DNA from 2 places in the Promicromonospora sp. NPDC023987 genome. Region 1 is predicted to be linked to the other one. Evidence: riboswitches for the same ligand, from Rfam matches in the RefSeq annotation. Region 1 holds a riboswitch; the other holds the start of a gene.
What was found. Region 1 has a riboswitch for FMN ahead of ribD (bifunctional diaminohydroxyphosphoribosylaminopyrimidine deaminase/5-amino-6-(5-phosphoribosylamino)uracil reductase RibD). Riboswitches for the same ligand answer to the same signal wherever they lie in the genome.
Positions count from the first base shown of each region.

Region 2: another riboswitch for FMN. It lies ahead of pnuC (nicotinamide riboside transporter PnuC); the one in region 1 lies ahead of ribD (bifunctional diaminohydroxyphosphoribosylaminopyrimidine deaminase/5-amino-6-(5-phosphoribosylamino)uracil reductase RibD).

Region 1 covers NZ_JBEZZF010000045.1:21,369-26,252, forward strand. The annotation lists gene ribB (3,4-dihydroxy-2-butanone-4-phosphate synthase) at 1-715, opposite strand, end outside; gene AB0F40_RS18705 (riboflavin synthase) at 712-1,380, opposite strand; gene ribD (bifunctional diaminohydroxyphosphoribosylaminopyrimidine deaminase/5-amino-6-(5-phosphoribosylamino)uracil reductase RibD) at 1,380-2,507, opposite strand; FMN riboswitch at 2,628-2,762, opposite strand; gene rpe (ribulose-phosphate 3-epimerase) at 3,012-3,674, opposite strand; gene AB0F40_RS18720 (hypothetical protein) at 3,582-4,884, shown strand, end outside.
Region 2 covers NZ_JBEZZF010000041.1:46,054-50,937, reverse strand. The annotation lists gene AB0F40_RS17965 (Gfo/Idh/MocA family oxidoreductase) at 1-397, opposite strand, end outside; gene pnuC (nicotinamide riboside transporter PnuC) at 417-1,100, opposite strand; FMN riboswitch at 1,215-1,352, opposite strand; gene AB0F40_RS17955 (helix-turn-helix domain-containing protein) at 1,431-2,180, opposite strand; gene AB0F40_RS17950 (hypothetical protein) at 2,251-2,445, opposite strand; gene AB0F40_RS17945 (disulfide bond formation protein DsbA) at 2,469-3,086, shown strand; gene AB0F40_RS17940 (LLM class F420-dependent oxidoreductase) at 3,176-4,105, shown strand; gene AB0F40_RS17935 (alpha/beta hydrolase) at 4,195-4,884, shown strand, end outside.

The DNA of each region.
Region 1 (4,884 bases):
GTAGCGGAGCCTCGCCCAGCAACGGCGCGGGGTCGTGCGCACGACGCCACGCCACCAGGTCCGCGACCGTCAGCACCACGAGCCCGGCTTCCGCCGCCAGAACCCGCGCCTCGGACAGGCGCAGCACGTCGCCGTCGTCCCGGACGAGCTCCGCGATCGCACCCACCTCGCCCAGGTCCCGGCCCGCACCGCCCGCGAGCCGCACCAGGTCCACCGCGGCCTCCGTGTGGCCCGCACGCTCCAGCACGCCGTCTGGCCGCGCCCGCAGCGGCAGCACGTGCCCCGGCCGGATCAGGTCCCGCGCGCCCGACGCCGGGTCACCCAGCACCCGCAGCGTCCGCGCCCGGTCCGCACCAGAGATGCCCGTCGTCACGCCTTCCGCCGCGTCCACCGACACCGTGTACGCGGTGGCGCGGGGGTCCTCGCTCCGCTCCACCATCAGCGGCAGCTCCAGCGCGTCCGCACGGTGGGCGGGCATCGGCGCACACAGGTAGCCCGACGAGTGCCGCACCGTCCAGCCCACCCACTCGGCGGTCGCCGTGCTCGCGGCGAGCACCACGTCCACCTCGTTCTCCCGGCCCGCGTCGTCGGCCACGAGGACCGGACGGCCGGCAGCCAGCTCGGCGAGGGCCTGCTCCACGAGGCCAGAGCCCGGCCCGGCCACGAGCCGCTCGTCCACGACGCCAACGGCGCTCGCGGTGTCCCGCGCGCTCATCGTGCGGCCTCCGTCGCCAGGTCGCCGAAGGCGGCCCGAGCACTCGGTGCGGGAGCGCCGGTCGTGCCCGTCGCCAGCAGCCGCTCGACGTACTTCGCGAGCACGTCCACCTCGACGTTGACCAGGTCACCCGGGGTGAGCCGGCCGAGCGTCGTCGCGGCGAGCGTGGTCGGGATGAGCGACACGCCGAACCCCTCGTCCGACACCCAGGTCACGGTCAGCGAGACCCCCGCGAGGGCCACGGAGCCCTTCTCCGCGACGTACCGGGTCAGCGTGCCGGGCGCGCCGAACGCGAGGTCGTCCCAGCGCGGTCCGGGCGTGCGGCCCACCAGCGTCGCGACGCCGTCGACGTGCCCCTGAACCACGTGCCCGCCCAGCCGGCCGTTGGCGGGCAGGGCGCGCTCCAGGTTGACCGGCGCACCCGGGACGAGGCCGCCGAGCGAGCTGCGGCGCAGGGTCTCCGGCATGACCTCGGCCACGAACGCGCCGTCGGCAACCGAGGTGACGGTGAGGCACACCCCGTCGACGGCGATCGAGTCGCCGGGACGGGCGTCCGACGCGGCGAGCGGGCCCACGACGGTCAGGACCGCGTCGGACGCGTCGTCGCCGTCGGGCCGGGCGATCGCGACGACGGAGCCGAGCTCCTCGATGATTCCGGTGAACATCAGATCTCCTCCTGGGTGGGCCGGACGGGCCGACCGTCCTGTCGTGGCTGGTTCGTTGTGGGCTGCGCGCGGCGCGCGACCATGAGCACGTCGTCCCCGAGCCGGGTCACGTCGTGGGTGGTGAAGCGCGCCGCCGCGCCGATGGTGGTGATGCCGAGGTCCCCTACGACGGTCGGACCGGCGCCGAGCAGCACCGGCGCGACATAGGCGTGGAGCTCGTCGACGGCGTCGGCGGCCAGCAGCGCGGTCGCCAGGGTCGGGCCGCCCTCCACGAGGAGGTGGCGTACCTCGCGTTCCGCGAGCCGGTCGAGCACGGCTGCGAGATCGTGCTCCGGCAGGTGCAGCAGCGCGCCGCCGGGCCCGCGCAGGCGGGCGGCGTCCGGCACCGGGCGGCGGCCCAGCACCACCCGGAGCGGCTGGTGCTCGAAGAGCCCGCCGTCGATCGTCCGGGCGGTCAGCGACGGGTCGTCGGCCAGGGCGGTGCCCGTGCCGACCGCTATCGCGTCGACCTGCGCACGGACCGTGTGGGCGTGGGCACGTGCCTGCGGGCCCGTGATCCAGCGGCTCGTCCCGTCCGCGGCGGCGACCCTGCCGTCGAGGCTCGTCGCGAGCTTCAGGGTCACGTAGGGCCGGCGGGTCCGGACGGCGTGCAGCCAGTGCCGGAGCAGCTCCTCGCCCTCGTCCGCCAGGGTGCCGGTGGTCACCTCGATACCGGCGGCCCGCAGCTTGGCCGCCCCGCCGGTCGCTACCGGGTTCGGGTCGCCGACCGCCACGTGCACGGCGGCGACGCCGGCGTCGATCAGGGCGTCGGCGCAGGGCCCGGTGCGGCCGTGGTGGGCGCACGGTTCGAGCGTCACGACCGCCGTCGTACCCCGCGGGTCGATGCCGCGCGAGCGTGCGGAGGCCAGGGCCGCAGCCTCAGCGTGCGGGGTGCCCGCACCGCGGTGGAAGCCCTCGGCGACGGTGCGGCCGTCCGGGTCGAGGAGCACGCAGCCGACACGCGGGTTCGGGCCGTGTGCCGGGCCCTGGGCGGCCAGCGCGAGGGCGCGGCGCATGGCGCTCTCGACCACGGTCGGTGCGGCGGATACCGCCGCGTACTGCGCGGCGCCCTGCGGTGCCTGGGTCATGCGGTCCTTCCCCGAGCTTCGGCGCTCCGGGGGTGGACGACGGGTGCGCGGACGAGACCTCTCGGCCCTGCCCGCGCGCACGACGTCACGGCGACGCACGCCCCAGGGGGCGACGACGCCGCACGTGCTTCCTCCCATCCGGACTTTCACCGTCGGTCCTGGAGTTCCACCAGATCAACCGGCCCTCCTTGCGGAGGACGCGGGTCGCGGACTGTCACCGCCGGCTCGGAATTACACCGACCCCGGAGCACGTGTGTGCGTACTGCTGCTTGCCAGCATGCCATATCTGGCCGGGCGACCGGCATGGTCTGCGTCACACCGTGGGCCGGTGGTGCACTGCCTGCACGGTCCGGGTGTGATGTGGGTCCGCTTGGCACACTTTTTCTCACCAGACCACGTCGAGAATGACCTGAGGTACCGAATCCGGCCTCGTTCGGTACCTCAGGTCATTTTCGAACCGGACCTTGCTCCCCCTCCCAGCCTGGCACCGCTCACCCCGCCGTCTCAGTGGGTGTGCTTGGCCGCCAGCTCGCGCAGCGTCGCGATCTCGGCCGGGATGTCCTCGGCCCCGTACACCGCCGACCCCGCGACGAAGACGTTCGCGCCCGCGTCGGCCGCTCGCTCGATCGTGTCGCGCGACACTCCCCCGTCGACCTGGATCCAGACGTCCAGACCCGACTCGCTCACGGCCTCCCGCGCTCGGCGGATCTTCGGCAGCGTCCCCTCGATGAAGGACTGCCCGCCGAATCCCGGCTCGACGGTCATCACGAGGATCATGTCGATCTCGCCGAGCAGGTCCAGGTAGGGCTCCACCGGCGTAGCGGGCCGCAGGGCGACCCCCGCCCGCGCACCGAGCTTCCGCAGCTCCCGCGCCAGGCGCACCGGCGCCTGGGCCGCCTCCGCGTGGAAGGTGACCGACGCCGCCCCCGCCTCCGCGAACGCCGGTGCCCACCGGTCGGGGTTCTCGATCATGAGGTGCGCGTCGAGCGGGACCGGGGACACCTTCGCGAGCCGCTCGAAGATCGGCAGCCCCAGCGTCAGGTTCGGCACGAAGTGGTTGTCCATGACGTCGACGTGCGCGTAGTCGGCGTCGGCGATCCGGCCGAGGTCGCGCTCGAGGTTCGCGAAGTCGGCGGACAGGATGCTCGGGGCGATGAGGGCTGCCATGACGTCAGCGTAGAGCGCGACTCTCGGCGTCACCGAACCGTGCCACCCGACCTCGCCGCCGAACCCGAGGTGCGCGCGCCAGGTCTCCTGAAGAACGATCACATCTGCACGACACAGTTCAGCCAGGACGAACTGTTCGGGACAGGCCGCAGACCCGGCCCACAGCCGAACGTGGCTCACGTTGACCTCCTGCCGCTACGCTCTCGCCGTGGACCGTGCCGACAGCCCAGAGGACGGCGGGCGCCTCACGCACCGGCGGTCGAGATGACTCGCCGCCAGAAGGAAGCCCGCAGGGCGATGGAGCGTCGGATCGCGGCTCAGTCCGCGGCTCAGTCGAAGCAGTCGGTCCCGGAGAGCTCATTCTGGGAGAAGTTCCGCACCGGCCTCGCCACCATGCGAACCAATCTTTCCAAGGCTCCGACGAGGGTCTTGTCGGCCAGTGCCGTCGCCCTCCTCGTCTTCTGGATCCCGGTCGCCTGGATCACCGTTGATCACCTCGTCACGCCCCTGATCCTCGATGTTCGCGGCGTCACCGTCGAGGCGTTCGTCGACCAGCGTTTCTACGGCAGATCCAGTCATACGCTCGATGTTCAGACCCTTGAGGGTCCACAGTTCTCGACCACCCTTGAGCACTGGCCGCGCGGCCTCGAGGTCGGTGACCTGTTCAACCTGACCTACGACCCGCAGCAGCCGAACCGAGCCACCGCGGAGGACGCGCCCTGGATCGACGCGACCGTCATCCAGTTCCTCTTCCTGGCTCTGCTCATACTCCCGCTCGGACTCCTGCTCGTTCCGATCGCTCTCGAGCTCGCCCGGCGTGGGTGGAGCCGCGCAACGTCGCGGCGCGGCGCGGACAGCACGGATGCACCGGGTACACGACCCCGGGACATGCAGCGCGCGTACCCGGCCGCGGTCCGGTACCTGCGCAGCAACACCGAAACCCAGCCGGCGATCATGACATTCGCGGTGTTCGTGCTGATCCCGGCGTTACTCGTCCTCGGTAGCGGAACCTTGGCCGTGGTACAGGTCGCAGAAGCGGCTGCGCTGCACCAGCGAGGAGGCTCCGGTACGGCGATCGTCGACCGGACGAACACGGTCTCCGGATGGGGCGAACGCGTTGAGATCCACTTTGTTGCGCCCGCCGAGCCACGGGTCAGGCCTGTGCGAACGACCGTCACGAACCTTGCGGACGTGCACTTCGAGGGCGAGC
Region 2 (4,884 bases), on a different contig from region 1:
CGTGCACGCAGGCGCCGTCGTCCACGAGCCGCTGCAGGGCCGCGAGCTCCTCGACCGTGCCGGCCGCCGGCGTCTCCGTCAGCACGGGGACGCCGGAGGCGGCTAGGTCGCGGATCACCGGCTGCGCGGCGCCGGCGGGCAGGGTCAGCAGGACGAGGTCGGGACGGCCGCCCGCGACCAGCTCGGCCACCGTGGCGTAGGCGGGCGCGGGGAGACCCGGCAGGCCCGCCGCCGGGAGGCCCCGCGCCGCCAGCTCCTCGCGGTCCGCCGCGTTGCGGGTGGCCACGCCGACCACCTCGAAGTGGTCCGGCAGCGCCTGCAGCACCCGCAGCATGGTGCGGGCGCGGAAGCCCGAGCCGACGATCCCGATCCTGGCGGTGCGCTCCTGTGCCGTCACGAGGGCCGACGGTACGCGATCAGGCCGCTGCCACCACCTCGTCCGGCGCCGCGCTCTCACGGCGGCTGATGCGCCACCACGCGAAGAACCCGAACAGCGTGAACAGGCCGTAGATCACGTACATCAGCGCGGTCGCCCAGTACCCGGCGGAGAACAGCAGCGGAACCCCGACCAGGTCGACGGCCACCCAGATCAGCCAGAACTCGACCCAGCCCTTGGCCATGCCGTACGTGGCGAGCACGGAACCCATGAAGATCCACGCGTCGGCCCAGACCGGCTCGTAGGAGCCAAGGGTCCGGAAGAGCGGGGTGAGGAGGAGCGTGCCCGCCAGCATCCCGGTCACGAGGCCGACCCGGGCCCGCCACGACGCCCAGCGGGGATGCACAGCCACCGTCCCGACGCCGCCGAGCCGGCGCGTCTGACGCCAGCGGTACCACCCGTAGACCGAGACCGCGATGAACATGATCTGGCGGCCGGCCTGCCCCAGCATGTCGGCCCGCGTCGCGTCGCCGAACCACGAGCCCATGAAGACGGTGAAGAGCAGGACGTTCCCGACGATGCCCACCGGCCAGGCCCACACCTTGCGGCGCAGGCCACCGAGGGCGGACGCGAGCCCGAACACGTTGCCGATGACCTCGCGCCAGTAGATCTGCTGGTCGGCGACCAGGAACGTCGCGTCATAGGCGGCGCGGAACCAGTCCATGTCTCTTTCCCTCTCCGAAAGTCCGCACACGGGGACTCCGGGGTGAGGGTCGGCGCGCCACATGGCGCCGACGACGGCGCGGTGACGGCACCCCGAGGGGTGACGGCGCGCGCCGCACGTGCTTCCTCCCATCCGGACTTTAACCGTCGGTCCTGGAATCTCACCAGGTCAACCGAGCCCCTCCCGAAGGAGCGACCCGGGTCGCGGACTATCACCGCCGGCTCGGAATTTCACCGACCCCGGAGCACGTGTGCATCTGCTGCACGTTGACTATCGGAACACAGGATGCCACGGCCCCATTCCCGCGCGGGACGCCTGTCCCGCCCGGTGTCAGACGAGCGCGTCCCGGACGGCGCGGGCCACCTCGTCGGGCCCGGCCCCGCCCTCGACGACGGTGACCACCACGCGGCGGCCGACCGGGGCTCCGCCGTCGGCCAGCGGGTGGCCGGCGGTGCCGAGGACGGCGGCCCGCCGCAGGTCGGCGAACGCCTCCTCGAGCTCGGGCCGCAGCTCGAGCGACGGCGTACGCAGCCAGCGGCGCAGGATCGCGTTGTGCACGGCGACGACGGAGGCGGCGAACGCTATCGACGCCGTCGACGCAGAACGCTCCGGCGGCAGCGTGTCCTTGAGGTAGTGCGTGAACGCCCGCTCGTAGCGGTGCGTGGTGATCAGCTCCCGGTCGCGCAGGGCGGGGACCTGCTGCAGCAGGGCGTACCGGGCGAGCGAGGTGTCGCGCTGGCCCACATGGTGGTCGAACACCATGCGTGCGGCGCGGCACACCTCGAGGTACGGGTCGACGTCGGGGTCCCAGGCGCGGCCGAGGTCGTGCCCGGACTCCTCGCTGGCGCGGGCGTCGGGGCGGGTGGCGGCGAGCATCACCACCACCTCCTCGAGCAGCAGCTCGTGGTCGGCGAAGACCACGTCTTCCTTCGAGCGGAACCTGCGGAAGAACGTGGCCCGGCTGACCTTGGCGGCGTCGGCGATCTCCTCGACGGTGGTCCCCTCGTACCCCTGCCGGGTGAACAGGTCCACCGCAGCGTCTACTGCCTGCGCGTGCGTGTGGGTACGGACGGCGGTCATGCCAGGCAGGCTACCCCGTGCTCGCCGGGCCGCGTGAAGGGACCTTGAGCGGTACCGGGTATCCATGGCGCTAATTTTCCCGTCCCGCGATCTTGCCGGACCGGAGTCTGCGCAGGTAGCGCACCTCGCGGACGGCCAGCAGCAGGGCGAGACCACCGGGTACCGCCGACCACGGATGGCCCAGCACGACCCCCACCAGGCACACCAGAAAGATCACCCCACCGCCGACGACGGTGGCGAGACTTGCCCAACGGATCCCGGTCACGCAGCGAGCGTAGTCTGCTGTGCGTGACCGAGATCGCTGCCAAGCCCGTCGTCGACGTCTACGTCGACCCCATGTGCCCGTTCGCCTGGATCACGTCCCGGTGGGCGCTCGAGGTCGCCCAGCACCGCGAGCTCGAGCTGACCTTCAAGCTCATGAGCCTGTACCTGCTCAACAAGGACAGGGACATCGACGACGACTACCGGGCGAAGATCGAGCGCTCCCGAGGCATCGGCCGCGTCGCCGCCGCGGTCCAGGCCGACCACGGCCCCGAGGCGTTCGCCGCCTTCTACACCGCGGCAGGCACCCGCATCCACAACCAGCGGAACAAGGACTTCGACGCCGTGGCGGCCGAGGCGCTGGCCGAGGCGGGGCTCCCCGCCGCCCTCGCCCAGGTGGTGACGTCCACCGATCACGACGCGGCGCTCGCGGCCTCCCACCAGGCCGGTATGGAGCCGGTCGGCGACGACGTCGGCACGCCGACCCTCCACGTCGACGGTGTCGCGTTCTTCGGCCCCGTGCTCACGCGCGTCCCGCGCGGCGAGGAGGCGGCCGGCCTGTTCGACGCCGCGGTGGCGCTGGCGCGGTACCCGTACTTCTACGAGCTGAAGCGCTCCCGCACCACAGACCCCGTGTTCGACTGACTTCCCCTTCGTCGTGGGCGCGATCGTCGCGCCCCGAACGGTCGTGCGGCCGCGACGATCACGCGCACAGCCCGTGGCATCGTTGAGGCATGACTCTCGATCTGCGCATCTTCACCGAGCCCCAGCAGGGTGCGACGTACGACGACCAGCTCGCCGTCGCCCGGACCACGGAGGAGCTCGGGTTCAGTGCGTTCTTCCGGTCCGACCACTACCTCGCCATGGGCGACGGTGCCGGGCTCCCCGGCCCTACGGACGCGTGGACCACGCTGGCCGGCCTCGCCCGCGACACCTCCACCGTGCGGCTCGGCACGCTCGTGTCCTCTGCGACGTTCCGGCACCCGGGCGTCCTCGCCATCCAGGTGGCACAGGTGGACCAGATGTCCGGGGGCCGCGTCGAGCTGGGCCTCGGTACCGGCTGGTTCCAGGCCGAGCACAGCGCCTACGGCATCCCGTTCCCCGACAAGCGGTTCGGCCTCCTCGAGGAGCAGCTCGCGATCATCACCGGGCTGTGGGAGACCCCGGTCAGGGAGCAGTTCTCCTTCTCCGGTGAGCACTACCAGCTCACGGACTCGCCGGCCCTGCCAAAGCCCACGCAGTCGCCCGTCCCCGTGCTCGTCGGTGGCGGCGGTCCGCGCCGTACGCCCGCCCTGGCGGCGCGGTACGGCACCGAGTACAACCAGGCCTTCCCGGAGATCGACGCGATCGGCCCGCGCGTGAGGGTGATCGAGAAGGCGTTGTCCGAGGTCGGGCGTGCGCCCGAGTCGATGGTGCAGTCGGTGGCGCTCGTCGCCGCCGTCGGTCAGGACGAGGCCGAGTTCAGCAGGCGGGCCGCCGCGATCGGCCGGGAGCCCGGCGAGCTCCGTGAGCACGGTGTCGCCGGGACGGTCGGCGAGGTGGTGGACCGGCTAAAGGCTCTCGAGGCCGACGGCATCCAGCGGGTCTACCTGCAGATCCTCGACCTGGCGGACCTCGACCACCTCGACCTGATCGCGCGCGAGGTGCGTCCGCAGCTCGGCTGACGGTCGAATAACACCCAGCGCAGGCCGCATGGAGGGATCTTTCCTAGGGTCGGTGTCGGCCGGTTCCTGCGACACCCCAGGAGAACTCCATGCAGAGCCTTTCTCGTGCCCTCCGCGCCGCTCTCGCGGCGACCGCGCTCACCGCGGGGACCCTCGTAGCGGTCCCGGCCGCAGCCGCCACCGACGACGACTACCAGCGTGGCCCCGATCCGACCGAGGAGAGCATCGAGGCTCCGCGTGGCTCGTTCGAGATCGGGGTCGCCGTCGTCACGCGTGCCGGCGCGGAGGGTTTCGGCGGCGGCACCGTCTACTACCCGACCGACACCTCGGAGGGCACCTTCGGTGCGGTGGCTGTCTCCCCGGGCTACCGGTCCTCGCAGGCGGCCATCGCCTGGCTCGGCCCGCGGCTGGCCTCCCAGGGGTTCGTCGTGTTCACCATCGACACGCTCAGGCCCGCCGACTCGCCGGCTCGTCGGGGTGACCAGCTGCTCGCCGCCCTGGACCACCTGCAGGACACCGAGCTGGCGGACCGGATCGATCCCGACCGGCTCGCCGTGATGGGCCACTCCATGGGCGGCGGCGGGAGCCTGGAGGCGGCCAAGGAGTACCCGGCGCTGCAGGCAGCCATCCCGATGACCCCGTGGAGCAGCGACAAGACCTTTCCCGAGGTCTCCACCCCGACGCTGATCGTCGGCGCGGAGGACGACCGGATCGCGCGGGTGCGGTCGCACGCCGAGCCGCTCTACGAGTCGCTGCCCGCGGACGGCGACAAGGCCTAC